Regions from separate parts of the Phyllobacterium sp. 01N428 genome, predicted to be linked through region 1. Evidence: predicted binding sites of a transcription regulator. Region 1 holds the regulator's gene; each other region holds the start of a gene.
The links. Region 1 encodes LexA, which represses DNA repair genes until DNA is damaged. Its sites were predicted from a motif close to TGTTCNNNNTGTGTTCNG; they were not measured.
Positions count from the first base shown of each region.

Region 1 (7,302 bases):
TCATGCTGCGCACCTTTATTAATAGCTTTTGCAAAACACGAATGAAAAAATGTAGTTGGAGCAAAAAAGGGCGCCAAACGGCGCCCCTTTATTCATTACGGCTGCAGGCAGCTTACTTGCGATTCTCGACGCTGACATAGTCGCGCTGTGTCGCACCGGTGTATAGCTGGCGCGGACGACCGATCTTCTGGTGCGGGTCCTCGATCATCTCCTTCCACTGGGCGATCCAGCCAACCGTACGTGCCACGGCGAAAAGCACGGTGAACATGGTGGTGGGGAAGCCGAGAGCCTTCAATGTAATACCCGAATAGAAGTCGACATTCGGATAAAGCTTCTTTTCGATGAAATATTCATCTGTTAGCGCGATTTTCTCGAGCTCCATGGCAACGTCGAGCAGCGGATCGTCCTTGATGCCGAGTTCGCCAAGGACTTCCTTGGTGGTCTGCTGCATGATCTTCGCGCGCGGATCGTAGTTCTTGTAGACCCGGTGGCCAAATCCCATAAGGCGGAACGGATCGTTCTTGTCCTTGGCGCGGGCGATAAACTCCGGAATGCGGTCGACCGAGCCGATTTCGCCGAGCATGTTGAGTGCGGCTTCGTTGGCGCCGCCATGGGCAGGACCCCACAGGCAGGCGATGCCTGCTGCGATACACGCAAACGGGTTTGCGCCGGAAGAGCCTGCGAGGCGCACGGTTGACGTCGACGCGTTTTGCTCATGATCCGCATGAAGAATGAAGATCCGGTCCATCGCGCGTGCAAGCACTGGATTTGGCACATAGTCTTCACAGGGCACGGCAAAGCACATGTGCAGGAAGTTGGTCGCGAAATCGAGGTTGTTGCGCGGATAAACGAATGGCTGGCCGATGTGGTACTTGTAGGCCATGGCAGCGAGGGTCGGGATCTTGGCGATCATGCGGATCGAGGCGACCATGCGCTGATGCGGATCGGAAATATCGGTCGAGTCGTGGTAGAACGCGGACAGCGCGCCGACGCAGCCGACCATGACCGCCATGGGATGCGCGTCGCGGCGGAAACCACTGAAGAAACGCGACATCTGCTCGTGCACCATCGTGTGATGCGTTACGCGGTAATCGAAATCGGCCTTCTGGCTCTTCGTCGGCAGTTCGCCGTAGAGCAGCAGATAGCAGGCTTCGAGAAAATCGCCATGCTCGGCCAGTTGCTCGATAGGATAGCCGCGGTGCAGCAGGATGCCTTCATCGCCGTCGATATAGGTTATCTGCGACTCGCAGGACGCCGTGGACGTGAAACCGGGATCATAGGTAAACGCGCCCGTGTTCTTGTAGAGTGTCCCAATGTCCACGACATCCGGTCCAATGGTCCCCTTGCGCACGGGCATTGAGAACTGGTGACCATTTAGATCGATGTTGACGTTGTTTTCAGACATTGCCGTTCCTTTCTTGCTTCAGCTTGCGCTGATCCAGCGCAAAAGCACTTGCCTCAAGCGAGGCCGTAGATCGTGAATTCCTCAGGCACGACACCGTACTCAAACGGCGCGATGTTGCAATGCAAAATTCGCCTGAAGGACGCACTTCTCATCCTTTTACCTGGTCCTTGATCCGGCCGAGGGATTCGTCCCTTCCCAGCACCTCAAGTACGTCAAAAACACCCGGAGACGTTGCTCTTCCTGTCAATGCGGCACGCAGCGGCTGTGCCACTTTGCCGAGTTTGAGCCCGGTTTTTTCGGCATAGACCCGCACTGCGGCATCGAGCGCGGACGCCGTCCAGTCATCGACCGCAGCAAGCTCGGGCAACACGCCGGCCAGCACGCCCAAACCTTCGTCATTCAGCAGTGCCGCTGCCTTGTCGTCGAGCGTCAGCGGACGATCAACGAAAAGATATTTCGCGCTGTCGGCAAGTTCGACAAGCGTCTTTGCGCGCTCCTTGAGGCCGGGCATGGCCGCCACGAGTTGCTGCCTCGTCGTATCGTTGAGCCGGGCGAGAATTGCTTCGCCGCCCTCGATCTCGGGCAGGATAGCGATCATGGCATCGACCAACGCGGCATCGTCCGTGATGCGCATATAATGGCCGTTAATTGCCTCGAGCTTCTGGAAATCGAAGCGGGAGGCACCGCGATTAATGTCTGATATCTCGAACCACTCGATCATCTGTGCGTCCGACATGATCTCGTCGTCGCCGTGGCTCCAGCCCAGGCGGACGAGATAATTGCGCAGTGCGGCGGGCAGGTAGCCCATTGCGCGATACGCCTCAACCCCGAGCGCACCGTGGCGTTTCGAAAGCTTGGCGCCATCCGCGCCGTGAATGAGTGGAATATGGCCCATAACCGGTACATCCCAACCCATGGCGTTATAAATAACGGTCTGACGCGCTGCGTTGGTCAGGTGGTCGTCACCGCGAATGATATGCGTAACGCCCATGTCGTGGTCGTCAACGACCACTGCATGCATATAGGTAGGCGTACCATCTGAGCGCAAGATGATGAAATCGTCGAGATCCTTGTTAGGGAAACGTACGTCCCCCTGCACCTGATCGTGCACGACAGTTTCGCCTTCCTGCGGCGCCTTGACCCGAATGACCGGCTTGATGCCCTCAGGTGCTTCCTTGGGATCGCGGTCGCGCCAGCGTCCGTCATAACGCGGCGGCCGGCCTTCGGCGCGGGCTTTCTCGCGCATTTCTTCAAGTTCGGCCGGCGATGCGTAGCAATAATAGGCTTTGCCCTTGGTAACGAGATCCTCGGCGACCTCGCGGTGGCGACCGGCGCGGGCGTATTGGGACACTGCCTCGCCATCCCAATCGAGGCCGAGCCACGTCAAACCGTCGAGGATGGCGGTTACCGCCGCCTCCGACGAACGTTCGCGATCCGTATCCTCGATCCGCAGCAGCATCTTGCCACCCGTATGCTTTGCATAGAGCCAGTTGAACAGTGCCGTGCGGGCACCGCCAATGTGGAGGTAGCCGGTAGGGGATGGGGCAAAACGTGTAACGACAGGGGACGACATGGGAGCTCCAGGGACGCGTCGCACTATCAGACGAACGTCCAATCGAATTGATCTGGCGTTCATGTAGCATAGCACCGCTGAGGTGCAAGGGTATTGGTGCTTGGGGGCAAATGGAGGAGCCGCAGACCAGATCAAAAATCGATGAGCGGCTATTCTTTTTCAGTGCTCACGACACTGAGAACGCCGTTGTGACCTATCCAGGCACAGCAACGGGCGTTCTGGGCCGAGGGACCGAACTCTCTGCGGGTAGGCGACCCATGGCGATTGCCATGGCGGCGACGAGGCGCGCCTTCATCAAAGCGCCGACGCTTTTTAGCCAGGAGATCGAGTGCGGCACGCTGTTTTTGTTTCTCCCGGTGTGTTGCGGCATCGGCGCCATCATCTATTTCGGCGTATCTGCGGAGCCGAGACTGAGCGCCATTTTGTTCGGGCTGACCCTGCTTGTCGGGCTGATGCAGCTCGCACACGCCCGTCCGAGGACCAGACTGGCGCTCGCCTTTGCGGTTGCCGTTGTCGCGGGAATGGTCGCCGGCAAGCTCGAAACCATGCGTGCGGATACGAGGATGCTGGGGTCGGAGATTACCACCCGTTTGACCGGGCGCGTCGTGACCATGGCCCGAGACGCAAGAGGCGGGTGGCGCGTCACCCTCGATATTGTTGCAACCGAGCGGCCGACGCTCCGCTATTCGCCGCAACGGGTTGTCGTGTCGGCGCGATCAGTGCCTGCTGGAACGAAGATCGGAGCGGGACTGCAGGGCCTCGTCCACCTGCGGCCGCAGCGAGGTCCGGTACGGCCCGGCAATTACGATTTTGCATTCAATAATTACTATAAGGGCATAGGCGCCAACGGTTTTTTCCTCGGAAAACCTCAACTCGCCGCAGTGCCGGCCGATGAGGCGCTTGCGTCTCAAGCCTGGCAGACGGTGGCCAATATCCGCCAACAACTTACCCAGCGCGTGCTTTCCCGTATCAAGGGGGAGCCGGGCGATATTGCGGCTTCGCTGATTACCGGCCAGCGCGACGGCATTAGCGAGGCGACGAACGATGCAATGCGACTGAGCGGCCTTTCGCATATTCTTTCGATTTCCGGTTTTCACATGGCGCTGGTCGCCGGTATCATCGTCGGCTCGCTTCGCGCCAGCATGGCCCTCTTTCCCGGATTTGCCGCCCGCTATCCGATGAAAAAACTGGCGGCATTCGTCGCCCTTGCCGGTTCCGGCTTCTATCTTCTACTGTCCGGCGCCGATGTCGCGGCGCAGCGCAGTTTCGTGATGCTGGCGGTGATGCTCATTGCCATGATGGCCGATCGCGCGGCAATCTCCATGCGCAATCTCGCCATCGGCGCTTTGATAACGATAGCGCTGCTGCCGCATGAAATTCTGGGGCCGAGTTTCCAGATGTCATATTCGGCGACAGGCGCGCTCATCGCATATTACGGATGGAGATCGCGCCGGAAGGACAGGTCAACCGGACGAAAGGCGAGGGACTTCTTCTGCGTTTGCCGATGATGGCGGCAAGCCATGTCGGCGCCATCGCCATGACGTCGTTGGTTGCCGGGACGGCGAGCTCGATCTTCGCCGCCTACCATTTCAACAACACAGCGCCGCTCGGGCTTGTGGGCAACGCGCTGGCGCTGCCCGTTGTCTCGATCTTTGTGATGCCGTTTGCGGTGCTTGCTGTTCTTGCGATGCCATTTGATCTCGATTGGCTGCCGTTTGCGGTCATGGAACACGGCATCGAATGGGTCATTGCGATCGCGAAGATCGTCAGCGCGCATTCGCCAAGCGGCAGTTTGGGATCAATGCCGCAAACGAGCCTGCTTTTGATGACCGCGGGACTGGTCCTGCTTATGTTGCTGACAACACGGCTGCGGCTCGTCGGATTCGCGGTGATGGCCCTAGCGATAGTACCGCTCCTCTCGGCACGTCCGCCGGATATAGTGATTGCCGAAGAGGGCAGGCTTGTCGCCTTGAGCGCCCCCGACGACGCGCTGACGGTGAACCGCGGCACGGCAAGCCGTTTCACCCTCGATAACTGGCAGCAGGGGTACGGCGCAAATCAAGTGCTCACGCCGGCAAAGAATGGTGCACCGCCGACCGACGGGCAGTTTGAGTGCGTGGACGGCGTTTGCCTAGCGAGGGAAACCGGCGGCCTGATTGTCGCCTATACGGATGATGCGACCAAAAAATCAACGGCTTGTGCCGAGGGCGATATCGTTGTCCTTGCCTTCACCGGTCCCGCTGCAACCTGCGACCCGGGGGAACTTCTTGTAATTACGGCGCAGGAGTTGGCGTTACGCGGTTCCGCAGAAATAAGGCTCGGCGATAGCAAGGTCGATTCACCCGCCGGCCTTGATGCGGCTACAATTACTTTAAAACAACTGCAGGCACGCCTCCAGTCTGCGAAAACCACCTACGCCGTAAGCTCTCCGGAGCGCCCATGGAATGCCTATCGGGTCTTTTCCCGCACCGCCCGTAATCTTGCGGAGCAAAAACCGCAACGGCGTGCTGCAAAGACCAAGCCACCGGCAGACGATCAGGAAAATCCGATACGTCAGTAACGGCGGATCAAACCGACCAGCTTGCCCTGCACGCGCACCCGATCCGGCCCGAATATGCGTGTCTCATAGGCCGGATTGGCGGCCTCGAGGGCAATCGACGCTCCCTTGCGCCGAAAGCGCTTCAAGGTTGCCTCTTCGTCATCGACCAGCGCTACCACGATTTCACCGGGATTGGCCGTGTCGCCGCGCCGGATGACGACCGTATCGCCGTCGAAGATGCCCGCCTCGATCATGGAATCGCCCTTGACCTCCAGCGCGTAGTGCTCGCCGCTGCCGATCATGTCCGGCGGCAGGCCGATCATATGGGTCTGGTTCTGGATGGCGGATATCGGCACACCAGCCGCGATCCGGCCCATGACGGGTATGTTGATGATCGTCGGCGCACCCTCATCATCCGAAGCGCGCGGCTGCGGGCGGGGCGGGGCCACGTTGCGGCCGAGGCTTCCCTCGATCACACTTGGCGAAAATTTCTTTTGCGCATTGAGGCCAGGCGCAATCGAATCCGGCAAGCGCAGAACTTCCAGCGCCCGCGCGCGGTTAGCAAGCCGGCGAATGAATCCACGTTCCTCGAGCGCCGTTATCAGCCGATGTATGCCTGATTTGGACGCAAGGTCCAATGCATCCTTCATCTCGTCAAAGGATGGAGGGATGCCGGTTTCCTTCAGGCGCTCATGGATGAAGAGCAGAAGTTCGTGTTGTTTACGCGTGAGCATCGGCGATCCTTCGAAACGGAATCGGAAAAACAAAACCAGAACAAACACTATCTGTTCCAGTTGTGTTCCACAAGTATTAATATGTCGTGTAGAAGGAGTGCGCCGATATCGAAAATCGCGGAAATGACCCCGCGCCGGTACCACAGCGACGCAAATAATGACGATGTGTCAGTACTTGCCGACGAGGTTGAAGAAAACACCACGGTCGTTGAGCGTCAGATCGCGCAGATCGTCCGAGAAATTGCCGAAATTGTAGCCGACGCCGACCTTGAAGTTATCGCCGACGTGGCGATAGACGGCGGTGAGCACACCAAGGTCCGTCGTATCCGCTTCGGCCATGTACATGACGCGCCCTTCAAGCAAGGCGTCCCATTTCTTGACGATGTGAAAATCGGTTCGAACAATGCCGAGATGCGCCGACGAAGTCTGCCAATCGGAGAATGCGTCGAGATCGTCCTGAAGCCGCTCGCGCACTTCGCCGTAGCGGAAGCCATATTTCGCGCCGACGGACAGCCAGGGAACGAGATCGTAGGTGAAATCGGCGGAAAGAATGTTGCTGCGCTGTGCTGGCCCGTATTCGTCGCCAGTTACCGCGCTGACCTGATCCTCGCCCGGAAGATCGTAAAGCCAGGTGTATTTGAAAAGGGCGTTCAGCCGGTCATTCGTGATCGGACGATAGGCATATCCAAGCGAGGCTTCGACATAGTCGCCATCCCTGAACGAACCATCACCGTTCGAGTCTGAGAGAACTGAATCGATATTGACGAGCAGCCGCCAGTTGTCGTTCGTTTTCCAGCTGAAGCCCGTTGCGAAGAGGTAGGTGTTGAGATCGCGGGTATCATCGTCGGAATCTTCGAAACGAGTCTCACCGCGAATGCGCGCGGCAATGCGATCCTCATCCTTGTAGCCGACCGACAGGGAGATCGCCTTGCGGTCGAAATCGGAACGTTCGAGATTTGTGGAGGGATCGATCGTATCGTCTTCGACTGTGCCGATCTCGAGCCCGCCATCGACCGTCCATTTGGCATCGGGCGTATAGACGACACCGTAG
Region 1 covers NZ_JBFTRH010000003.1:5,708-13,009, reverse strand. The annotation lists gene AC1DNI_RS10105 (P-loop NTPase family protein) at 1-4, opposite strand, end outside; gene gltA (citrate synthase) at 113-1,405, opposite strand; gene gltX (glutamate--tRNA ligase) at 1,554-2,978, opposite strand; gene AC1DNI_RS10090 (ComEC/Rec2 family competence protein) at 3,236-4,486, shown strand; gene AC1DNI_RS10085 (ComEC/Rec2 family competence protein) at 4,417-5,538, shown strand; gene lexA (transcriptional repressor LexA) at 5,532-6,251, opposite strand; gene AC1DNI_RS10075 (TonB-dependent receptor) at 6,420-7,302, opposite strand, start outside.

Region 2 (7,302 bases), on a different contig from region 1:
TCGCCGAGGGATTCGGTCGCTTCGCCGAGGAGGCCGAGCCCGCGATCGAGGGTCTTGCGGAAGCGCTTTTCTTCAAGCTTGAGCGTTTCCGAGATCAGTGCTTCGGCGCGTACGAGTTCGGGATAGGCCTGGCCCATTTCGCGCACCAGCGCCGGTAACAGCCGCCACATCAGAGGCTCGCGTGCGCCAAGGAGCTGCGCATGACGCATGGCGCGGCGCATGATACGGCGCAGCACATAGCCGCGACCTTCGTTCGACGGCAATACCCCATCAGCGATAAGAAAGCTTGAGGAGCGCAGGTGATCAGCTATTACCCGGTGGCTGGCGCGGAACTTGCCCTCGGCCTTTACTCCCGTTGCCTCCTCGGATGCGTGGATCAGGGTCTGGAACAGGTCGATGTCGTAATTGTCGTGCTTGCCCTGAAGCACAGCGGCAAGGCGCTCTAGGCCCATGCCGGTATCGATCGACGGGCGCGGCAGATCGATGCGCTGCTCCTTCGTCACCTGCTCGAACTGCATGAAGACGAGGTTCCAGATTTCGATGAAACGGTCGCCGTCCTCATCGGCGCTCCCGGGAGGGCCGCCCCAGATTTCAGCACCGTGATCGTAGAAGATTTCCGAGCACGGACCGCACGGACCCGTATCGCCCATCGCCCAGAAATTATCGCTCGTGGCGATGCGGATGATTTTCTCTTCCGGAAGTCCGGCGATCTTCTTCCAGAACCCGGCTGCTGCATCGTCGGTGTGGTAGACGGTCACCGTCAGCTTGTCCTTTGGAAGCCCGAATTCCTTGGTAATCAGGTTCCACGCAAGCGAGATCGCCTCTTCCTTGAAGTAATCGCCAAAGGAAAAGTTGCCGAGCATTTCGAAGAACGTGTGGTGACGCGCCGTATAGCCGACATTGTCGAGGTCATTGTGCTTGCCGCCGGCGCGTACGCATTTCTGCGATGTCGTCGCCCGATTATAGGGACGGTGCTCGATGCCGGTGAAAACATTCTTGAATTGCACCATGCCCGCATTGGTGAACATCAGCGTCGGGTCATTGCGCGGCACGAGCGGGCTGGACGCCACGATCTCATGGCCGTTCTTCTTGAAATAGTTCAGAAATGTCGACCGGATCTCGTTGACGCCACTCATGCTGCTTGCCTTCTGACTTCTTATATCCAAATGGAATTAGCCCCATTCTATGCGAAGGAGCGGAACGAAACGCTTGTAGCGACAGGGCTGCGTGCTGTCCAGAAAATCCATATTGCCGTCAGGTGCGGACGGCCAGGGAATGGTCCAAGGCAAAGCGCGGCCGGCCTGGGAACTGGCCACAGCAAAATGCCAAGACCCGCAGCCGTCACCGGCCGCGGGTCTCAAATCCTCAGTCAATATCTGCGAGACGGCTCAGCCTTCGGCGGCGTCGGGCTCGTCATCCTCTACTTCCCCGACATTCTTGTCGAGCATCTGCTCGGCAATGAGACCGGCATTCTGGCGCAGCGCCAGTTCGATCTCATTGGCTATTTCCGGATTCTCCTTGAGGAACAGTTTCGCGTTGTCGCGGCCCTGGCCGAGACGCTGCGAATTATAGGAGAACCATGAACCAGACTTTTCGACGATGCCGGCCTTGACGCCAAGATCGACCAGCTCTCCCGTCTTGGAGACGCCCTCGCCATACATGATATCGAACTCGACCTGCTTGAAGGGCGGCGCCAGCTTGTTTTTGACGACCTTGACGCGCGTCTGGTTGCCAACGACCTCGTCACGCTCCTTGAGCGATCCGATGCGGCGGATATCGAGGCGAACAGATGCATAGAACTTCAGCGCATTGCCCCCCGTCGTCGTTTCGGGTGAACCGAACATCACGCCGATCTTCATGCGGATCTGGTTGATGAAGATGACCATGCAATTGGAACGGGAAATCGATGCGGTAAGCTTGCGCAGCGCCTGGCTCATCAGGCGGGCCTGCAGACCCGGCAGGGAATCGCCCATCTCGCCCTCGATTTCCGCCCGGGGCGTCAGCGCCGCAACGGAATCGACGACGAGAACGTCGATGGCGCCGGAACGCACCAGCGTATCGGTAATTTCAAGCGCCTGCTCGCCCGTATCCGGCTGCGAGATCAGAAGGTTCTCAAGATCAACGCCAAGCTTGCGGGCATAGACGGGGTCAAGCGCGTGCTCGGCATCGACAAAGGCGCAAATGCCGCCCTTCTTCTGGGCTTCTGCGATCGTATGCAGGGCAAGCGTGGTCTTGCCTGAGCTTTCAGGCCCGTAAATCTCGACGATGCGGCCTTTCGGCAATCCGCCGACGCCGAGGGCAATATCGAGCGACAGCGAGCCGGTCGGAACCGTTTCGATCTCCACAACCTGCTCGTTGCGGCCAAGCCGCATGATCGAGCCCTTTCCAAAGGCCCTCTCGATCTGGGACAATGCCGCATCCAGCGCTTTCGTTTTATCCACCGAATTACCCTCAACCAACCGCAATGAATTTTGAGCCATGTTACACTACCCCTGTGTTGTGCATGAAGTCCGGATGTCGCTTCTGATGAACTTATTTGTATCTGTTTTGTTCTCATTTTGCAATAGACATAAGTGATTGAAATAAATGCATAACTTTAAAATGTTCGTAAAATGTTCTTGTACGGGCGCGACATGCTGTCAGGCAAGCTTTCCGCTGTTCCCAGGCATTGCCGGACAAACCGGAGTTACGAAAATCGAATCGGCCGGATTATTGCGCCAGTCCGACTGACACTTTAGAGAGGTAGCGCAACGCCAGCCCTTCAATCCGTGGTTTTAATCGGACAAGCAATCACCCATGACGTCAGGCAACAAACCGCTGCTCTTTGCTGTTGGCGGCGCCCATCTCGACCGGCGCGGCCAAAGCACCGTACCGTTTGTGCCCGGCGCTTCAAACCCCGGCATCATGCGCGAAGAGCCGGGCGGCGGTGTCTTCAATGCGTTGAGGTTGGCGATGCAGCGCGGCATCGCCGCTGAACTCTTGTCCATACGCGGCGGCGACCGTATCGGCGAGACGATTGGCGCAGCGATCGAATCAGCCGGCATCATCGATAGCTCCGTCGTTTTCATGGACCGCGCGACGCCGAGCTATACGGCAATCCTCGACGAACATGGCGATGTCGTCGCCGCAATCGCCGACATGGCGCTTTATGAGGTTGCGCTCCCGCGGCAATTGCGCCGGCGCAAGGTGCGCGATGCCGTGGCGGCGGCCGACGCCATATTTTGCGATGCCAACCTTCCGGCCGATGCGCTGGAAAGGCTTGCGGGCCTTGCGGGACATCGGCCGATCTATGCCCTGGCGATATCCCCGGCAAAGGCGGTGCGCCTGCGCACGATCCTTGGCCATCTCAGCTGCCTTTTCATGAACCGCCGTGAAGCATTGGCGCTGACCGGCCTTGGCCAATCGGCACAGCTAAAGGAAATCTGCGCAGCGTTGCGCGCGGCGGGCCTTCAAGGCGCCGTCGTCAGCAATGGCGCCGGCCCCACCCTCGCCTACCATAATGATCTAGCCTATACACTCGAACCGCCTGGCGTCGACGGCATTGCCGATGTGACCGGCGCAGGTGACGCGCTTGCCGGCGGCACGATTGCGGGGCTGATGCAAGGTGTCGCGTTTCACGAGGCAGTCCGCCAAGGTATGACCGCGTCGATGCTGACATTGAAGACACATTCCGCCAGCCCGATCTTTACCCCCGAGGAATTCGACGCAGCGCTTTCCTTGATACCCCATGCGACCTTGCTGCGTTGATCAAAGGAGCCGACATGACCCTCAATCCCTTTACCGATATAGCCCCCGAGGTCGAACAGGCACTTGATGCGGGCAAACCGGTTGTCGCGCTGGAAAGCACGATCATCACTCATGGCATGCCTTACCCGGACAACAGCCGCATGGCCGCGGATGTCGAGGCCATCATCGCGGAAGAAGGCGCTGTTCCAGCGACGATTGCCATTGTCGACGGCCGCCTCAAGATCGGGCTCTCCGCCGATGAACGTGAAGCGCTCGCGCAGGTGAAAGGCGCCATGAAGCTGTCGCGCGCCGACCTTGCCTTTGCGCTTGCCGAAGGACGCACTGGCGGCACAACGGTTGCGGCCACCATGCTTGCCGCGCATCTTGCAGGCATCAAGGTCTTTGCCACGGGCGGCATCGGCGGCGTGCACAAGGGCGCAGAACTGAGTTTCGATATTTCGGCTGACCTTGAAGAGCTCGGTCGGACCTCGGTCATCGTCGTCTCGGCGGGGGCCAAGGCCATTCTCGATATCGAAAAGACGCTGGAAGTGCTTGAAACCAAGGGCGTTCCGGTCGTCGTCCATGGCGCCGATGTGCTTCCCGCCTTCTGGTCGCGCCAATCGCCAATCAAGGCGCCGCTGCGGCTCGAATCTGCCGAAGCCATCGCCGGGTTTCAACGGGCGCGCGAAGCCATCGGCGTCAACGGCGGCATGCTGATCGCCAATCCCATTCCGGCGGCGGACGAAATTCCGGCGGAGAGAATGGCAGGCTATATCGGCGAGGCGATCGTTCGCGCCACGAAAAATGGCGTCACCGGCAAGGCCGTGACGCCATATCTGCTCTCCGAAATTCTCGACATCACCAAGGGCGAGAGCCTCAAGGCGAACATCGCTCTCGTCGAGAACAATGCGCGCCTTGCAGCGAAGATCGCCGTGGCGCTCGCTATCAGGTAAGCGGCGCGATCTGGATTTCGACGCGGCGATTCTGGGCGCGCCCGGCTTCGGTCGCGTTGGTTGCCACCGGCTGCGAGGGGCCGAAGCCGCGTACGTCGAAGCGGCGGTTGTCGATGCCCTGCTGGGTCAGGTAGTTGGATACGGAAAGAGCCCGGCGCTCGGACAGAAGCTCGTTGTGCTGCAGGCTGCCGGTTGAATCCGTATGGCCGGCGACATCGACGATGGTCTGGTTGAATTTACGCAGGACCACAGCGACGGAACTGAGCGTCGGGTAGAACTCCGGCTTCACCTGATCCTGGTCGGTGTTGAAGGTAATGTTTGACGGCATGTTCAGAATGATCCGGTCGCCATTCCGGGTAACCGAGACGCCGGTCCCTTGAAGCTGCGCGCGCAACTCCGCTTCCTGGCGGTCCATGTAGTTGCCGATCGCGCCGCCACTGAGCGCACCGATGCCTGCACCGATCAGCGCGCCATTGCGACCCGACTTGCCGCTGCCGCCGCCAATGGCAAAACCGGCGAGCGCACCTGCTGCCGTCCCGATCAAGGCGCCGCCGGCGGTGTTCGACATCTTCTGGTCACCCGTATAGGGGTCCGTCGTCGTGCAGCCCGCCAGAAAGGTCGCTGCCAGGCAGCTGATGGCAAATTTCTTCATCATCGAATCAAGTCCCCGTTTGGATGTGGCGCGGACTATACAAGCGATTCGGGCAAAATATGGGAGGGCAAAATGCGTGCTAGACGCACCTATACTGCCATCCTCGCGACTGGGCTGGCGGCCTTAGACTAAGGTCGAACTGATTTTGTGAAGGCACGGTATGACGGCGCGTGGGGCTTAAAGCCGTGGCGTCGCCATCCACCAGTTCACCGATATCACGGCTACGCTCTGATCCGTGCCATCGCGAGACAATCGGCATATCGACCTTCCTTGAAGGCGTAGGCTTTATGCAACCCCTCGCGTTCAAAGCCAAACGTCTCATAGAGGTGAATGGCAGCCTCATTGTCGGTGAAAACCGTCAGCTCAACGCGCTTGATATCCAGCCAATTATCAGCCGCGTCGAGCAAGGCACCGAGGAGAGCACTGCCGATGCCCCTGCCGGTAAACGCATCGTGGACCCCTATGCCAAGGCCCGCCGCATGTTGGCGTCTGCCCTGGAATCGCGTGAGCCCCGCAAGTCCGACGATCTGGCTGTTGATCTCGGCAACGATGCTGAGCGTTGCGGTGCCATGGCCGGCGAGCCACGACCGCGTCTGCTCCAGGCTTTGATAAGGCAGGCGCAATGTTCCGGCGCGATAGCGGGGCAAATTCGAAAGCGCGGTGATCTGCTCGACATCTTCCGCCCGCGTGGCGCGGATCAGGAATTCTGGAGCAGATTGTGGTTTGGGTTCACTCATGAAGCTCTCCATCTTGTTTGAGAGAGCGGAGTTCCGGCCCTGCTCATCTCGGTGGCAGGGTTTGGTGGATTATCGCGGTCGATTCAGCGCAACAGGATCCCACCATCCCCGACAGGGATTCCGCGCGGCATCATGATGGTCGAACGAAGGGTCATTGCAGCGATTAAAACCTACTGAGCGGGGGAATTCAATGAAAGGTCGTCAGATGAGCTTCATCAGCGTTGCGAGTATGCCAAAGCCCACCGTCATCATCATACCGAGCCGCACTGTTTGAGCATGTAGCGCGGCTGCAAGATCGGACCTCGTAACGAGTTCTGACATGATGTAATCCCTCGCGGCTTCGGCATGGGTCTCTGCGTGCTGCTGGTCGACACCACCGGCACGCAATCGTTTTGAATATCCAAGCGTATCAAATGCTATCGCCATCGTCATGTCTTTTCCCATTGGAACTGCCATAAATTCGCATAACAACATCAGAGGTTTCAATTCGACTTTTGACTCATTTTCTCAACGTTCTTCAAAAAATTTGAAGGCCTTTGCATCCTGAATTCGTTTGCGTCCATCAGGACAATCAATGATGCTCCCCGCCATTCGAGAAGAAGGGCGAGAACCATGACGCAATCACAAGAAGCTCCTGTTGCAATCATTACCGGCGGAGGACGCGGCATGGGCGCCGCCATCGCGCGCGAACTGCATGGCCGCGGCTACCGCCTCGGCCTGATGTCGCCCTCAGGCAGCGCCGTCGAGCTTGCCGGCGAACTTGGCGCGATCGGCCTGAAAGGGTCCGCGGGCGAAGCCAGCGATCTCGAGGCGCTGGTCGCACAAACCGTGGAGGCCTATGGCCGTGTCGATGCGGTGGTCAACCACACGGGACATCCGCCGAAGGGCGATCTTCTCGACATCACCGACGACAAATGGGCGATTGGCAATGACCTGATGGTACTGAGCGTCGTGCGCATGGCGCGGCTGGTGACGCCCTACATGCTCAAGCAAGGCAAGGGCGCCTTCGTGAACATCACGACTTTCGCGGCCTTCGAGCCAAGCCTGGTCTTTCCGGTTTCCTGCGCCTATCGCGCCGCCGTAGGCGCCTATACCAAGCTTTATTCCGACCGTTATGCCGCCGATAACATCCGCATGAACGCGTTGCTTCCGGGCTTCATCGACAGTCTGGACCACAAGCCGGAGACGGCGGGCAAGGTCCCGATGAAGCGCGTCGGCACGATGAACGAAATCG
Region 2 covers NZ_JBFTRH010000007.1:286,918-294,219, forward strand. The annotation lists gene alaS (alanine--tRNA ligase) at 1-1,136, opposite strand, end outside; gene recA (recombinase RecA) at 1,389-2,480, opposite strand; gene AC1DNI_RS18370 (carbohydrate kinase family protein) at 2,797-3,747, shown strand; gene AC1DNI_RS18375 (pseudouridine-5'-phosphate glycosidase) at 3,762-4,679, shown strand; gene AC1DNI_RS18380 (YiaD family glycine zipper/OmpA-like lipoprotein) at 4,672-5,334, opposite strand; gene AC1DNI_RS18385 (GNAT family N-acetyltransferase) at 5,553-6,068, opposite strand; gene AC1DNI_RS18390 (hypothetical protein) at 6,270-6,494, opposite strand; gene AC1DNI_RS18395 (SDR family oxidoreductase) at 6,681-7,302, shown strand, end outside.
Region 2: the regulator LexA is predicted to act here: its motif matches at 2,603-2,620, upstream of recA (recombinase RecA).

Region 3 (7,302 bases), on a different contig from region 1:
GGGCAACACCTGTTGCCATCCATCTTGAAAAACATCTTCCAGTCGCATCGGGCATAGGCGGCGGTTCGACCGATGCCGCAGCAGCCCTTACCGCCCTTTCCAGCCTGTGGGCCCTCGATGTCGGCATCGACGCTTTAGCGGCAATCGGTCTGCCGCTTGGCGCCGATATTCCTATGTGCCTCTACGGCCAGCCCCTGATTGCGCGCGGGGTTGGAGAAGAGATCAAACCGATGGCGACATTTCCGCGACTGCAGCTTGTGCTTGCCAATTGCGGCGCTTCGATCTCGACACCGCAGGTGTTTGCCGCCCTAGACAAGCGCGACAACCCGCCCTTGCCGGCGCTGAGCGCGATGCAGTCGCTCGATGACGTCTGCGACTATCTCAAGGCAACGCACAATCACCTGTTCCAGGCGACGCGAGCGCTGACCCCCGGGATCGACGCTACGATCGCTGCACTCGAACGGACATCGCCGCGGCTGGTGCGCATGTCCGGTTCTGGCGCAACCTGCTTTGGCATTTACGACAGCGACAGCGACGCCGAAGAGGCGGCGGCGAAACTCCGTCGCGATCATCCTGACTGGTTTGTCGTTGCAACGCACAGTGCCATGGAGAGAATCTGAGCATGGCGCGCACCGACGAAACAAGGCCCTTCGTTCCGGTGAAGATCGCCGTGCTAACGGTGTCAGACACGCGCAAGCTCGAAGACGACAAGTCCGGGAGCACATTGGCTGAGCGCCTCCTAGCGGCCGGCCACACGCTGGCGGAACGCGCCATCGTGACCGACGACGTCAACAAAATCCGGGACAAGGTGCTGTCCTGGTCAATGGATCCGGATATCGACGTCATCATCACCACCGGCGGCACCGGCTTTACCGGCCGCGACGTGACGCCCGAAGCGCTCGAACCCATCTTTGAAAAGCGCATGGACGGATTTTCCGAAGTCTTTCATCGCATTTCCTACGACAAGATTGGCACCTCGACGGTCCAGTCGCGTGCGACCGGCGGCGTCGTCAACGCCACCTTCGTCTTCGTGCTGCCAGGTTCGCCCGGCGCCTGCAAGGACGCGTGGGACGGTATCCTGCAGCATCAGCTCGATTACCGGCATATGCCGTGCAACTTCGTCGAGATCATGCCGAGGCTCGACGAGCACCTGAAGCGCACCGGAAAAGCTTGAAAGCTTCCTGCTTGGATAGGAGTTCTAGCCCTTCAACGGGGCGGGAATAATTTCTGCGCGCAGCCGCTTCATTGCCAGGCCTCGCGCAATGTCTACTGATTTCTTGCCCGGGTTGAACAGCGCCATCGACTGGCGCTTGGATATAAGCAATCCGTCTGCGAGCGGATTTCCCGGCTTGAACACCCGGCTGAGGAACGGCCTGCGATGCGCATGAGAACGGGTGAAGCAGGCCGGCCCCTGCATGCGCTCCACATGCATGGCAACCGGCTCGATCCAGCCGTCGAGCAGGCGCGCGCCCGGCTCCAGAAAAAGAAACCACTCGCTTCGCGCCCGGCGAAAACCATCAAGCAGCGTCTGGTCCTGCAAGAAGATGCAACCTGCCTGGTCTGCGACCCGGTGCGTCTGATCGACGGATCCCTCATCGACCACGACGACGTCGCTGAGCAAACCCTCGACAGCGCCACCCACCAGCCCGGCAAGCGTTCTTGCCAGAGGTTCATCCGAATTTTGGGTTTCAATCAGAACGGAGATCATTTCGAACGCTCTATCGCATAATCGGCCGAATATCCATCTGTCCTTTCGGCGCACAGATGGGTGGGACACGGGCAATATTGTTCTTGCTTTGTTCTAGGTTTTTGCTAGGAATAGATTCATGTTGCGGCTGTGATGAGCGAATCGAGATTCGCTTCGGTCCAAGGAGAACGCCAATGAACATTGTGGTGCAAGCGGACAAAGCCGCCTTCGGGCAAGGCCGTACACAACACGCCAATGCCGTGATCGACGAAGCGGGCCTGCGCATCGATTCGGAACGCCGCCGTGGCCGCGGCGCGGGCATGAATCCGTCCGGACGCTTCGAATCGGAGAGCCGCCACGTCTATGACGATGGCTGGGAGACGATCGAGGATCTGCCGCCCTTCAAGACCGAGGTTCAGATCGAGAAGCCGCGCGTCATCATCACGCGCAACGAATCGCCCGACATCAGCTTCGACCGTTCGATCAATCCCTATCGTGGCTGCGAGCATGGCTGCATTTATTGTTTTGCGCGGCCTACCCACAGCTATATGGGACTTTCGGCCGGGCTCGATTTCGAATCGAAGCTTTTTGCCAAACCTGATGCAGCGAAGATGCTCGACAAGGAACTTTCGAAGCCGGGCTACACGGCGAAGACGATCGCCATCGGTACGAATACCGACCCCTACCAGCCGATCGAGAAGAAGTGGCGCATCATGCGCGACATACTCCAGGTGCTCGAGGCACACCAGCATCCGGTGGGCATCGTGACGAAATCGGCGCTGGTTATGCGTGACCAGGACATCCTTGCACGCATGGCGGAAAAGGGACTCGCCAAGGTTTGCCTTTCGGTTACGACGCTGGACGGCAAGCTGGCGCGAACCATGGAGCCCCGGGCCTCGACGCCGACGCGCCGCCTCCAGGCACTGCGCAGCCTCGCCGACGCCGGCGTTCCCGTCGGTGTCATGGTTGCGCCGGTCATCCCCGGTCTTAACGACCATGAGATCGAGCGCGTCCTTGATAGCGCGAGGGCAGTGGGTGCGCTCGAGGCGGGTTATGTCCTGCTCAGGCTGCCGCTCGAAGTCAGCCCGATCTTCAAGGAATGGCTGCTGCGCAACTATCCGGATCGCTACCGCCACGTGCTGTCGCTGGTACGGTCCATGCGCGACGGAAAGGACTACGATGCTGAATGGGGCAAGCGCATGCGCGGCGACGGGCCCTATGCCTGGCAGATCGGCCGCCGCTTCGAGATCGCGGCCAAGCGGCTGGGGATGAATCTTGCCAAACGGCGCTTGCGCACCGATCTTTTTTCCCCAACTCCGGGGAGCGAGCAACTTTCCTTGTTTTAACAAGGGTTTCCGTCAGGCTGCGCCCCCATCCCGGCCTGATGTGACCTTGGGTAGCCTACCCCATCGCTACCTGAGGACTTGCAGAGAATCAGAACGAATGCGAGTTTCGTCGCAACATGGCTCGATCGCGTTCTGATTCTCTGCTTCTTCCCCTGGAGCCGGTCAAACCGGACTTTACCAGCGAGCGTAAGCTCATGCGCAGCGGCGTCGAATATATCGTCGGCATCGATGAGGCCGGGCGCGGTCCGCTGGCCGGCCCGGTGGTCGCCGCCGCGGTGATCCTCAACCCGAAGAAAATTCCCGATGGGCTCGACGATTCAAAGCGCCTGACAGCGCAGCGACGCGAGGAACTTTTCGATATCATTACAGCCACGGCGCTCTCCTGCGCGGTGGCCAGCGTTTCGGCGCCGGCAATCGACGCCACAGATATTCTGAAAGCCGCGCTCGAGGCGATGCGCAGGGCGGTTTGCGGGCTCGCCATTCAGCCCGGCCATGCACTGATCGACGGACGCGACGTGGCGCCCGGCTTGCCCTGCCCTGCAACGGCACTGATCCGGGGCGACCAGCGATCGGTGTCGATCGCTGCAGCATCGATCCTTGCCAAGGTGACGCGCGACCGCATGATGACCCAGACGGGCAAGTACCTGCCGCTGTACGGGCTCGAATCGCATGTCGGCTATGCCACCGAATATCATCGCAATGCCATGGAAGCCCATGGCCCGGTGGTCGGACTGCACCGCTTCAGTTTCTCGCCGCTCAAGGATCGGCAGGTCTAGAGCGCTGCCTGTTTGGATAGCGCCGCTACCAGACCGGATTGCTTGGCACATCGGAGCGCACCATCTACCGCTCTCCTACACCTATAGCGGCAAACAAAAAAGCCGCCCGGAGGCGGCTTCTCGACAGGCACTCAGCCAAACTTAGTTGAGGCGTGACTTTACCTCGGACAGCGAAGACTTGAAGAGGTCAGCCGACGTTTTTGTATCGACCTTGTCAGCGAGAACCCGGCTCGCCGCTGCAACTGCAACATCGACAGCGGTGGCGCGAACCTCGTTGACCGCTTCGACCTGGGCCTGGGCAATCTTCTGTTCGGCCAGCTTGTGGCGGCGCGCGATATACTCTTCGCTCTTCTTCTTGGCTTCCTCAAGCAGGCCATGGGCTTCGCGCTGGGCGATGGCCACGATCTCGCCAGCTTCCTTTTCGGCGTCCTTGCGCTTGCGCTGAAATTCAGCGAGCAGCGACTGGGCTTCTTCACGCAGGCGGCGTGCTTCCTCAAGCTCGTCACGGATACGATCGGCGCGGCTGTCGAGCGACTTGCCCACGACACCCGGTACCTTGAGGTAGACGATCAGCGCGAGGAAGATGATCAGGCCTACGAGGGCGTAAAATGTTGCGTCCAATTCCATTTTCGTTCTCCTCAGCCCCGGACGGCTTTGACAGCGGCAGAGACGCTTGCCTTGTCGACATTGCCACCGATGATCTTGTTGACGATCTCGGTCGCCGTGTCCTCGGCAATGGTTCCGACTTCCTTCATTGCCTTGTCCTTGATGGCGGCAATGCTGGCTTCGGCTTCGCTGAGCTTCTGTTCGAGTTCGGCGGTAATCTTCGCCATTTCCGAATCGGACTTGGCCTTGGCTTCGTCCTGCGCGGTCTGGGCGATGGAGCCTGCCTTCTTCTTGGCGTCGGCAAGTTCCTGCTCATAGGCGGCGAGAGCTTCGTCCGAATCCTGCTTCATGCGGGCAGCCTGATCGAGATCGGTCGCGATACGATCGCGGCGCGTCTCGATGATACCGCCGAGGCGAGGCAGGATCACCCGAGAGAGGAAGAGGTAAAACGCCGCGAATGTCAGTGCGAGCCACAGAACCTGGGAGGCGAAGTGGGTCGTATCAAAGGGCGGGAAGACAGCCTTCTCATGCGCCACACCGGTTTCGGTATGGGTTTCGGTTGCATGAGCGTCAGGTGCCGCTGGAGCCGCCGTCCCGGCAGCGCCATGCGTATCGGTCTGAGCGACGATTGTTTCCTTTGTGGATGCGGCATGCGCCGAAGACACAAACATATGTTGTCCCCTTGGGTTCGGGCGTTTCCCAAATCAGCAAACTGGTTTGCTGCATAAGATTACTGGCCGCGCGCAGCGCAGCCAGTAATAGTGGCTGTCGTGAATTAAACAGCGAAGAGAAGCAGAAGAGCGATGAGCAGCGAGAAGATGCCCAGAGCTTCGGTAACGGCGAAGCCGAATACCAGGCGGCCGAACTGGCCGTCAGCTGCCGACGGGTTGCGCAGTGCACCGGACAGATAGCTGCCGAAGATATTGCCGAGGCCAAGGGCCGTGCCGGCCATACCAAAACAGGCGAGACCTGCACCGATGTACTTTGCTGCTACCGGATCCATATTAAACTCCTTTGGATAGAATTCTCATTGATAGATTTGCATTTGGCGGAGACCGCCGGTGAAGTTTTCTCAGTGACCGCCAGGATGTACTGCGTCGTTCAGGTACATGCAGGTGAGCACGGTGAAGACGTAGGCCTGAAGGAAAGCCACCAGGAATTCGAGACCCGTCAGGGCGACCGTCATGGCGAGCGGCAGGATCGAGCCGCCAATGCCGAGAGCGCCGAGCGCGCTCATCGAGGCAACGAAGCCGGCAAAAACCTTCAGCGTGATGTGGCCAGCAAGCATGTTGGCGAAAAGACGAACTGAAAGGCTGATCGGACGGGAGAGGAACGAAATGATTTCAATCGGCACCACGAGCAGAAGCAGAAGCTTGGGAACGCCGGATGGCACGAAGACGCCGAGGAACTTGAAGCCATGCTTGGCGAAACCATAGGCCAGCACGGTACCGATGACGAGGATTGCGAGGCAGAAGGTGACGATGATCTGGCTCGTGACCGTGAAGAAGTACGGAAACATGCCGAGCATGTTGGCAACGAGCACGAACATGAAAAGCGAGAAAACGAAGGGGAAGAACTTCATTCCGGCGCTGCCAGCCGAATCGCGCAGGGTCGAGGCCACGAACTCGTAGGCCATCTCGGAAACCGACTGGAGGCGGGTCGGGATCAGTCCCCGGTTGGACGAAGTGAAATAGAGAAATGCCGAAGCGACAGCAACCGTCGCGACCATGAAGGCCGACGAGTTGGTGAAGGAGAGATCGACTCCACCCACATCAATGGGAATCCACTTGTTGATATGGAATTGATGAATCGGATCGTTTGACACTCTAACCTCGTCTGTAATGTCTCTACTTGCGGGTCCAGTCTTGCGACCTTGGCCGAAGCCTATTCCGGTTTCTTGGTGTCCGAACCCTTGCCGAGCTCCGCACCTTGGTTCTCCGCCACACGTCCCGTCGAGCGCAGGATGTTCAGCGTTCCAGCACAAAAACCAAGGAGGAGCAGCACGATCAGCCCCCAAGGTGAAGTACCCAAAAATCGGTCAGCTAACCAGCCCAACCCCGCACCAGCCAGAACGCCGGCGATGAACTCGCTCGACAATTTCACGGCCTGCGCGACACCGGAGGCGGTTTCCGTCCCCTTGTCTTGCGAACTGGGCTTGAGACCTACACCCCTGGCAGCCAATTTTGCCGCCAGAGAGCGACTGCGACTCTCCAGTTCATCCGAAGTCAGTCTGCGTCCAGCACCCGGCGTGTCACCGACAGGACCTGACGTATCGGGTTCTTTCCCGTTGGCCAATGGCATGTCCTTTACACGCTGAATGCGAGGCTTCACCCCCGCTTCGAAGTCGCGCGCAACATATTGTCCCGATCCGCGCTAGTCAAGGCGCTGGAAGGAGACTCTCAAGGGTAATTTTCGCCGTAAAATTCAATATGTTAGGCAAATATGACTTTATGTCTCACCTCTTTGGCGAAAATTCGGGTTCGAATCCTCGCCGATCGCCGCCCGTTGAGCATCCGTTCTGCCGTGCACCAACCAGACACACGCCCCGCAACAGCTATTCGCAACCCTGCGTTTCTTGCGGGCAACAGCGAACTTTCCGATAAATGCGGCACCGACAGTTTGAGGGGAAGCAGGTGCGCCGAGCCAACCGGCGTATCGAGGAGGATGGGCCGCTTCGACCATGGCAAAGGCCTTGCCCTCGAACTTGGAGGTGAAGCATGTGGTTCAAGCCACTTAGCATCACCCTGATTATGAAAAGAACCCGGACTGGCTGGACAATGTCGATCCGGGTTCAATTCAACTAATCAGGAACGGGGGGCGGGCGAAAGCTCGTCCCCACTCCAAGAGCAATATAGCAGATCTCGCATCAATTCCAAGACGACGAAAG
Region 3 covers NZ_JBFTRH010000001.1:1,205,884-1,213,185, reverse strand. The annotation lists gene AC1DNI_RS05970 (4-(cytidine 5'-diphospho)-2-C-methyl-D-erythritol kinase) at 1-620, shown strand, start outside; gene moaB (molybdenum cofactor biosynthesis protein B) at 623-1,174, shown strand; gene AC1DNI_RS05960 (glycosyltransferase) at 1,199-1,708, opposite strand; gene AC1DNI_RS05955 (PA0069 family radical SAM protein) at 1,882-3,033, shown strand; gene AC1DNI_RS05950 (ribonuclease HII) at 3,150-3,809, shown strand; gene AC1DNI_RS05945 (F0F1 ATP synthase subunit B) at 3,951-4,430, opposite strand; gene AC1DNI_RS05940 (F0F1 ATP synthase subunit B) at 4,448-5,086, opposite strand; gene AC1DNI_RS05935 (F0F1 ATP synthase subunit C) at 5,191-5,418, opposite strand; gene AC1DNI_RS05930 (F0F1 ATP synthase subunit A) at 5,488-6,240, opposite strand; gene AC1DNI_RS05925 (AtpZ/AtpI family protein) at 6,300-6,710, opposite strand.
Region 3: the regulator LexA is predicted to act here: its motif matches at 1,787-1,804, upstream of AC1DNI_RS05955 (PA0069 family radical SAM protein).

Region 4 (7,302 bases), on a different contig from region 1:
TCAACGCGCCGCCTTCAAGCGCCGTGAGGCCGGAGCGCTTGAACGCATGCGTATAGCCTGCCCACAGCAGAGCTCCCAGCGGCAGAAAGGTAACGCTGATCCACCCGATCGCGTGGCTGCCGAGCGCGATGGTAAGAAGTATCGCAAGACCGGCCACTATTGCGGCAAGGCCGAGCCAGCGGGTGAAATCAGGCCGCTCCCCGAAGACGACCACGCCGATCAGCGCGGCAGCCAGCGGCATCGATCCGCCGAGCAATACGCCCACCGCGGAAGCAGGCGTGGAATGGATGGCAGAGGTGGTGATCTGGAAGAAGAGTGCCCCTGCCCCGCAGACCATGATGGCGACAAGCATGACCGGCACGCCGCGCGGAATGAGTCCGGTTCTGAGCCAGACTGGCGCAAGGACGAGCGCCGGAACACCATAGCGGATCAAGCCGAGATCGATGGTGCCAAGGTGTGTTGCGCTGCTGTGGCGGGTGGCGATGATCCACGTCGCCCAGATAAGGATGGTAATCAATGCGCCGGCGTAACCGGCTCCCAGTGAATTGGACTTCTTCATTTCGGGGGCAAGAGCAACCATCGGAATGTCCTTTCGTTTCGTCCGAAACATCGTTCGGTTGAGAGAACAATACGGCAAACCGTCGAAGCATGTCCTTGCAAGTTGCTGCCGCTCTGCCTATGCTTTCAGCAACTTTCGGGAAGTTTTATCTCTATAAAAGGTCATTTATGCCAAATATGGATAATTTTGATATCAGCATTCTTGAGGCGTTGCAGGAGGATGCGCGTGCAACCAATGTCGAGATCGCCGAGAAGGTGAACCTCTCCCCGTCCCCCTGCCTGCGCCGTATCCGCAACCTCGAAAAATCTGGCGTGATCCGTGGCTACCGGGCCGACATCGACCGCAAGGCCGTAGGCCTCGGCTTGACGGTTTTCGTGGAAATAAAGGTCGGGCACCACAGCCGCGAAAACTCGGAAGCGCAGCAGGCCGCGCTCCTGGCGATGCCCGAGGTCACCGCCGCTTTCCTCATTTCAGGTACGGCAGACTTTCTGGCCGAAGTGGTGGTCGAAGACCTCAGCGCCTATGAACGCTTCCTCACCGACAAGTTGCTCCTCTTGCCCGGCGTCGCCGATATACGCTCCAACTTCGCCATCCGGACGGTGAAGACCGGCGCACCGCTGAAATTGCCGCAGCGATAATGCTCACTTCGGCAATGTATAGGCCATGACGTAATCGCCGGGCTTGGTACCGACCGAACCGTGACCGCCGGCGACGATGACGACATATTGCTTGCCGTCGGCGAGCGCATAGGTCATCGGCGTCGACTGGCCACCGGCTGGCAACCGCGTCTCCCACAATTGCTTGCCGCTCGTGAGATCGTAGGCCCTGAGATAATCATCGACAGCCGCGCCGAGGAAGGCGACGCCGCCTGCCGTGATCATCGGCCCGCCGATGCCCGGCACCCCGACCTTGAATGGCAAGGGCAGCGGCGAAGAATCGCGGACAGTGCCGTTGCGGCGCTTATAGGCGATTTTGCCGGTGCGCAGATCCGCCCCGGCGACATAGCCCCACGGCGGCGCCTGGCAAGGCAAGCCAAGCGGCGAGACGAACGGGCCCATATAGACCGCATAGGGGGCGCCTTCATTGCGGTTGAGGCCCTGCTCGCTGCCTTTCGTACCCGCGCCGGGCGGCGGCACTTCGGCACGTGGCACCAGCCGCGAGGTGAAGGCGAGATAGGTCGGCATGCCGAACATCACCTGGCGCGCCGGATCAACCGCGACACTGCCCCAGTTGAACACACCGAAATTGCCGGGATAGATCAGCGAGCCTTGCAGCGAGGGCGGCGTATAGCGCCCGTCATAGCGCAGGCGAAGAAACTCGACGCGGCAGGCGAGCTGGTCGAACATCGACACGCCCCACATGTCCTTGCCCGTCAGGCGCTGCGGCATGAAGGTAAGGTCCGAAACCGGCTGCGTCGGTGACGTGAAATCGCCTTCGATGGCGCCCGTTGGCGCCGGCACTTCGTTGACCGGTATGATCGGTTCGCCCGTGCGCCGGTTAAGAACATAGATGTCGCCCTGCTTGGTGGGTCCGACCAGGGCCGGCACCGAGCCCGTAGCCGTGTTGATATCGACAAGCACCGGCTGGGCCGGGATGTCCATATCCCAGAGGTCGTGATGCACGGTCTGGCGCACCCAGCGCAACTGCCCGGAGTTCAGATCGAGGGCAACGATGGATGAGGAGAATTTCTCGACATTCTCGCTGCGCCCCGCTCCCAGCTGGTCGGGCGTCTGGTTGCCGAGCGGCACGAAGAGGAGGCCAAGCTTCTCATCGACGCTGGATACCGACCAGCTGTTCGGTGAGTTATGCGTATAGGTCTGTCCTTCGGGCAACGGCGTCGTTACGTCCGGATTGCCGGAATCCCAGTTCCAGATCAGGGCGCCGGTATTGATGTCAAAGGCGCGGATGACCCCGGATTGTTCGTGGACCGAGTAATTGTCATTGACGGCGCCGCCGACAATAATCTTGCCAGCCGCGATGACCGGCGGCGATGTCGAGTAGTAATAGCCGGCGGGATTGTAGGGCATGCCCTTTTCAAGATGCACTGTGCCCTTGTCGCCGAAGGACGGGCAGATTTGGCCATTGGCGGCATCGAGGGCAATCAGACGGGCGTCAGATGTCGGCAAATACACGCGCTCGGCGCAAGGTTGCCCCGCCGTCACATTCGGATCGGCATAATAGGAGACGCCGCGACACGTCTGATGCTGGCGATCCGGGTTGAGACCGACATTCGGATCGAACTTCCATTTCTCCTTGCCCGTCGCCGCATCGATAGCGATCGCCCAATTGTGCGGCGTGCACAGATAGAGCGTATCGTGGACCTTGAGCGGCGTGACCTGATAGGTGGTTTCGCCAACGTCCTGAGGCAGCTTCACATCGCCGGTCTGATATTGCCAGGCGAGCTGCAGGTTGCCGACATTCTCGGTCGTGATTTGCTTCAACGGCGAATAGCGCTGGCCGTAGGGCGTGCGGCCATATTGGTGCCATTCATTGTCCGGCACATTGCCGCCAAGGTCAGGCGTGGCAACGATGACTTCCTTGCTGAGTTCGCCCACGATCTCAAGCGGATCGCCTGTCATCGCGTAGCCGGCAACGCCGAGCCCGACGATTGCCGAGATGGCCAATGGCAGTGCCGGCAGAAAATCAGAGGGCGACCTTCCCTCTTCCTCGTTGAGCTCACGCCGGATCCATGGGGTCAGTAACCAGAGCGCGAAAAGCATGATCACGCCGCCGCGCGGCGCAAGCTGCCACCAGTCGAACCCGATCTCCCAGATCGCCCAGGCCAATGTGCCTATGACCAGAACGGCGTAGATGATGAGGGCGGAACTGCGCTTGCGAAAAAGCTGGATCGACGTGGCAAGGAAGAGGATGCCAGCGATGAGATAGTACCAGCTGCCGCCGAGAATAATGAGCCAGATCCCGCCGACGCCAAGCACCGCTGCAAAGATGAAGAAGATGAGCGCCGTCAGAGTGATTGCCATGGTGGGGGTCCTTTCCAGGCTCAATCAGGTTCGGTTCGGTGGCCTTGGCATGCGGCTGCGAATGCGCCGGCGGCTGCCAGAGTCGGCTCTGGTCAAAATGGGTAAGCCTTTAAATTGCTTGAAGCAATATCGACTAAGGAACAATGCAACCGGAGATATACACCGCTCAAGCCCTCTCAGCGCGCGCCCGTTCTCTTTTTGTATCGCTTTTATCTAGTTTTTCGATCCCGAATCATTACATTGGGTTCAAATGGCCGGATTGCCTGACGATATTCCATTCTTCGATGAACCTGAGGCGCCGCGGCGTCCATCGGGCATAGCTGCGCGCGCCATGCAGGCGCGCGGCGCACCGCCTTACCTCAATGGCCTCAATCCCGAGCAACGCCTTGCCGTGGAGACGACGGAGGGACCTGTCCTCGTCCTCGCCGGTGCCGGCACGGGCAAGACCCGGGTTCTGACCTCCCGCATCGCGCATATCCTCTCGCTCGGCAAAGCCTATCCGAGCCAGATACTCGCCGTGACCTTCACAAACAAGGCCGCGCGCGAGATGAAAGAGCGCATCGGGGTCCTTGTCGGCGGCGCCGTCGAAGGCATGCCCTGGCTTGGCACGTTTCACTCGATCGGTGTCAAGCTCCTGCGCCGGCACGCCGAACTCGTCGGGCTCAAATCCGATTTCACCATTCTCGATACGGACGACGTGATCCGCCTCATCAAGCAGATTATCCAGGCCGAGGGAATCGACGACAAGCGCTGGCCCGCCAAGCAATTCGCGCTGATGATCGACAGCTGGAAAAACAAGGGCCTCGGTCCGGCTGAGATACCGGAGGGCGATGCGCGGTCATTTGCCAACGGCAAGGGGCGCGAACTCTATACGGCCTATCAAAACCGCTTGAAGACGCTCAATGCCTGCGATTTCGGCGATCTTTTATGTCATCCGATCCGCATGTTCCGCGCCAATCCGGATGTTCTGAAGGAATATCACGCAAAGTTCCGCTACATTCTGGTCGACGAGTATCAGGACACGAACACCGCCCAATATATGTGGCTGCGCCTGATTTCGCAGGGGTCGAAGAATGTTTGCTGCGTCGGCGACGACGACCAGTCCATCTATGGCTGGCGCGGCGCGGAGGTGGACAATATCCTGCGCTTCGAGAAGGATTTCCCCGGGGCCAAGGTCATCCGCCTCGAGCGCAACTATCGCTCGACCGCACACATTCTCGGAGCTGCCTCCTACCTCATCTCGCACAACGAAGGCCGGCTCGGCAAAACGCTCTTCACCGATGCGGCAAACCCAGACGATGCCAAGGTCAACGTCCACGCCGCCTGGGATTCCGAAGAGGAAGCCCGCGCTGTCGGCGAGGAAATCGAGCAGGCGCAGCGTCGCGGCCACAATCTCAACGACATGGCAATCCTCGTGCGCGCCTCCCACCAGATGCGCGAATTCGAAGACCGCTTCGTCACGCTCGGACTGAACTACCGGGTTGTAGGCGGACCGCGTTTTTACGAACGCCTCGAGATACGCGATGCCCTCGCCTATCTGCGTGTCGTGGCGCAGACTTCCGACGATCTTGCCCTGGAGCGCATCGTCAACACGCCGAAGCGCGGGCTTGGCGAGGCAGCAATCCGCCAATTGCATGATTATGCCCGCGCCCGCGACATCAGCATGTTCGATGCCGCCGTCGACCTTGTCGAAACCGAAGAGCTGAAGCCGAAGCCGCGTTCAGCGCTGCGCGAAGTCATCGAGAACTTCAAGCGCTGGCAGGCGCTCATCGACAATACCCCGCATACGGAACTCGCCGAGCAAATCCTCGACGAATCCGGTTATACCGCGATGTGGCAGGCGGATCGGTCGGCCGAAGCGCCTGGCCGGTTGGAAAACCTCAAGGAATTGATTCGCTCGATGGAGGAATACGAGTCGCTGCGCTCGTTCCTCGAACATGTCGCGCTGGTCATGGATGCCGAGCGGAACGAGAACCTTGACGCGGTCAATATCATGACGCTGCATTCGGCCAAGGGACTGGAGTTCGAGACTGTATTTCTCCCCGGTTGGGAGGAAGGTCTTTTTCCGAACCAGCGGGCGCTTGACGAAGGCGGAAGGTCCGGCCTCGAAGAGGAGCGCCGCCTCGCCTATGTTGGGCTGACCCGCGCCAAGAAGAACCTTCACATCTGGTTCGTCTCCAACCGGCGCATCCATGGTCTGTGGCAATCGACGATCCCCTCGCGCTTTCTCGAAGAACTGCCGGAAGCGCATGTGGACGTTGTCGCGGGTGGCGATTCCTATGGAGGCTATGGCGGACGCGGCGGTTATGGCCAGTCGCGTTTCGACCGCGCCGACCCGTTCGAGAACAGCTATTCGACCCCCGGCTGGCAGCGCGCGCAGCAGCATCGCTCTGACGCCACACGCAATAATTGGGGCTCACGCTCAGGCGCGAAGGTGGAGCGGATCGGCTATGGCGAGACGGATTCGGGCTTCGGCGCCGGACGCGGCTCGGTAAAGGGCCGCACCATCGATGGCGAACTCGTGGCGAAATCCGTCAGCGAAACGCCCTCCAACTTCGACGTCGGCGACCGCGTCTTCCATATCAAATTCGGCAACGGCAACGTGTCCTCGATCGAAGGCAACAAGCTGACGATCGATTTCGACAAGGCCGGCCAGAAGCGCGTGCTCGACAGTTTCGTCCAGGCGATTTGATTGGCTGGATTAAACCAGCCAATCGCCGTGAACCCAGCCTGAAAAGTCTGGCTTTCCTGAAGCCTCGAGCACCGAAACGTAGCGCCATTTGCCGCTGGCTTCGTGCACCAGAACCTTCGTACCATCGGGCAGCATATTATGAACCAGGGGGAACGACGCCCCTGCGCCGGAGCGGATGTTGAGCCCGCTCGGGCAATGCACGACCATCACCGCATCCCCATCTTCGGCCTCGCCCTTCACCTTGGCCTTGAACGTCGCCATGTCCCAGGCCGGGCCCGGATCGGACTTGCGGCCGGGCGCGATATCGTCGTGGCCGAGAATATCCTCGATGGCATATTCGGCGCAGATCGACTGGACCGCCGCGAGCACGGTCTCGACCTGCGCCGTCGTGAAAACCTCCCACCCGCAATCGGGCGCGCCGAACTTGTGCCTGGCTTCGATAACCTTTTGACCTTCGACCGGCGCACCCGTCCACGATACCCAGCCGGCGCCGCTCTTCTTCAAAGGTCCCCAGTTCTCGATCTCGATGCCGATCGCAGAATTGTTGAGGCCGGAATACTGCCGGCCGCCCTTGCCGGTCCAGCGGCTTTGACCCGCGTGCCATGCAACCTTGTCGAAGGGCACGCACTGAAAGATCGACCCATCGCGCGGCACGACGAGGTGAGCCGCGACGTTGGCGGACTTTTGCGAAAAATATCGGGCGATATCGGCGTCCGGCCCACTTGCAGTATAGTGAATAACGATGAATTTCGGGGCCAGCGCGCCGCCGACATTGGGCGAAGCAATGAACGGAATCTGGGAACCGATCGAAGCAAGCCTATGATTTTTAATCGTGAATTTCATGACCAGTTTCCTTGATGCAGAACTGGTCCTAACCTATACGTTATAAGAATAAATTCCTATTAGACGAAAGGGCTACCATAATCCGCCATCGTAGCCGGCCACCCTCTATTCGGGCTTGCCCTTGCTCCAGGTCACATTGCCGGCAAAGAGCGGGATGGTCGAGATCGAGGTCTTGGCCGAGCCGTCCTGAACCTGCGTCGCATGCGCGAGATAGATCAACGAATTGT
Region 4 covers NZ_JBFTRH010000002.1:223,093-230,394, forward strand. The annotation lists gene AC1DNI_RS09155 (DMT family transporter) at 1-580, opposite strand, end outside; gene AC1DNI_RS09160 (Lrp/AsnC family transcriptional regulator) at 727-1,197, shown strand; gene AC1DNI_RS09165 (glucose/quinate/shikimate family membrane-bound PQQ-dependent dehydrogenase) at 1,201-3,540, opposite strand; gene AC1DNI_RS09170 (ATP-dependent helicase) at 3,791-6,232, shown strand; gene AC1DNI_RS09175 (N-acetylmuramoyl-L-alanine amidase) at 6,242-7,075, opposite strand; gene AC1DNI_RS09180 (CreA family protein) at 7,181-7,302, opposite strand, start outside.
Region 4: the regulator LexA is predicted to act here: its motif matches at 3,729-3,746, upstream of AC1DNI_RS09170 (ATP-dependent helicase).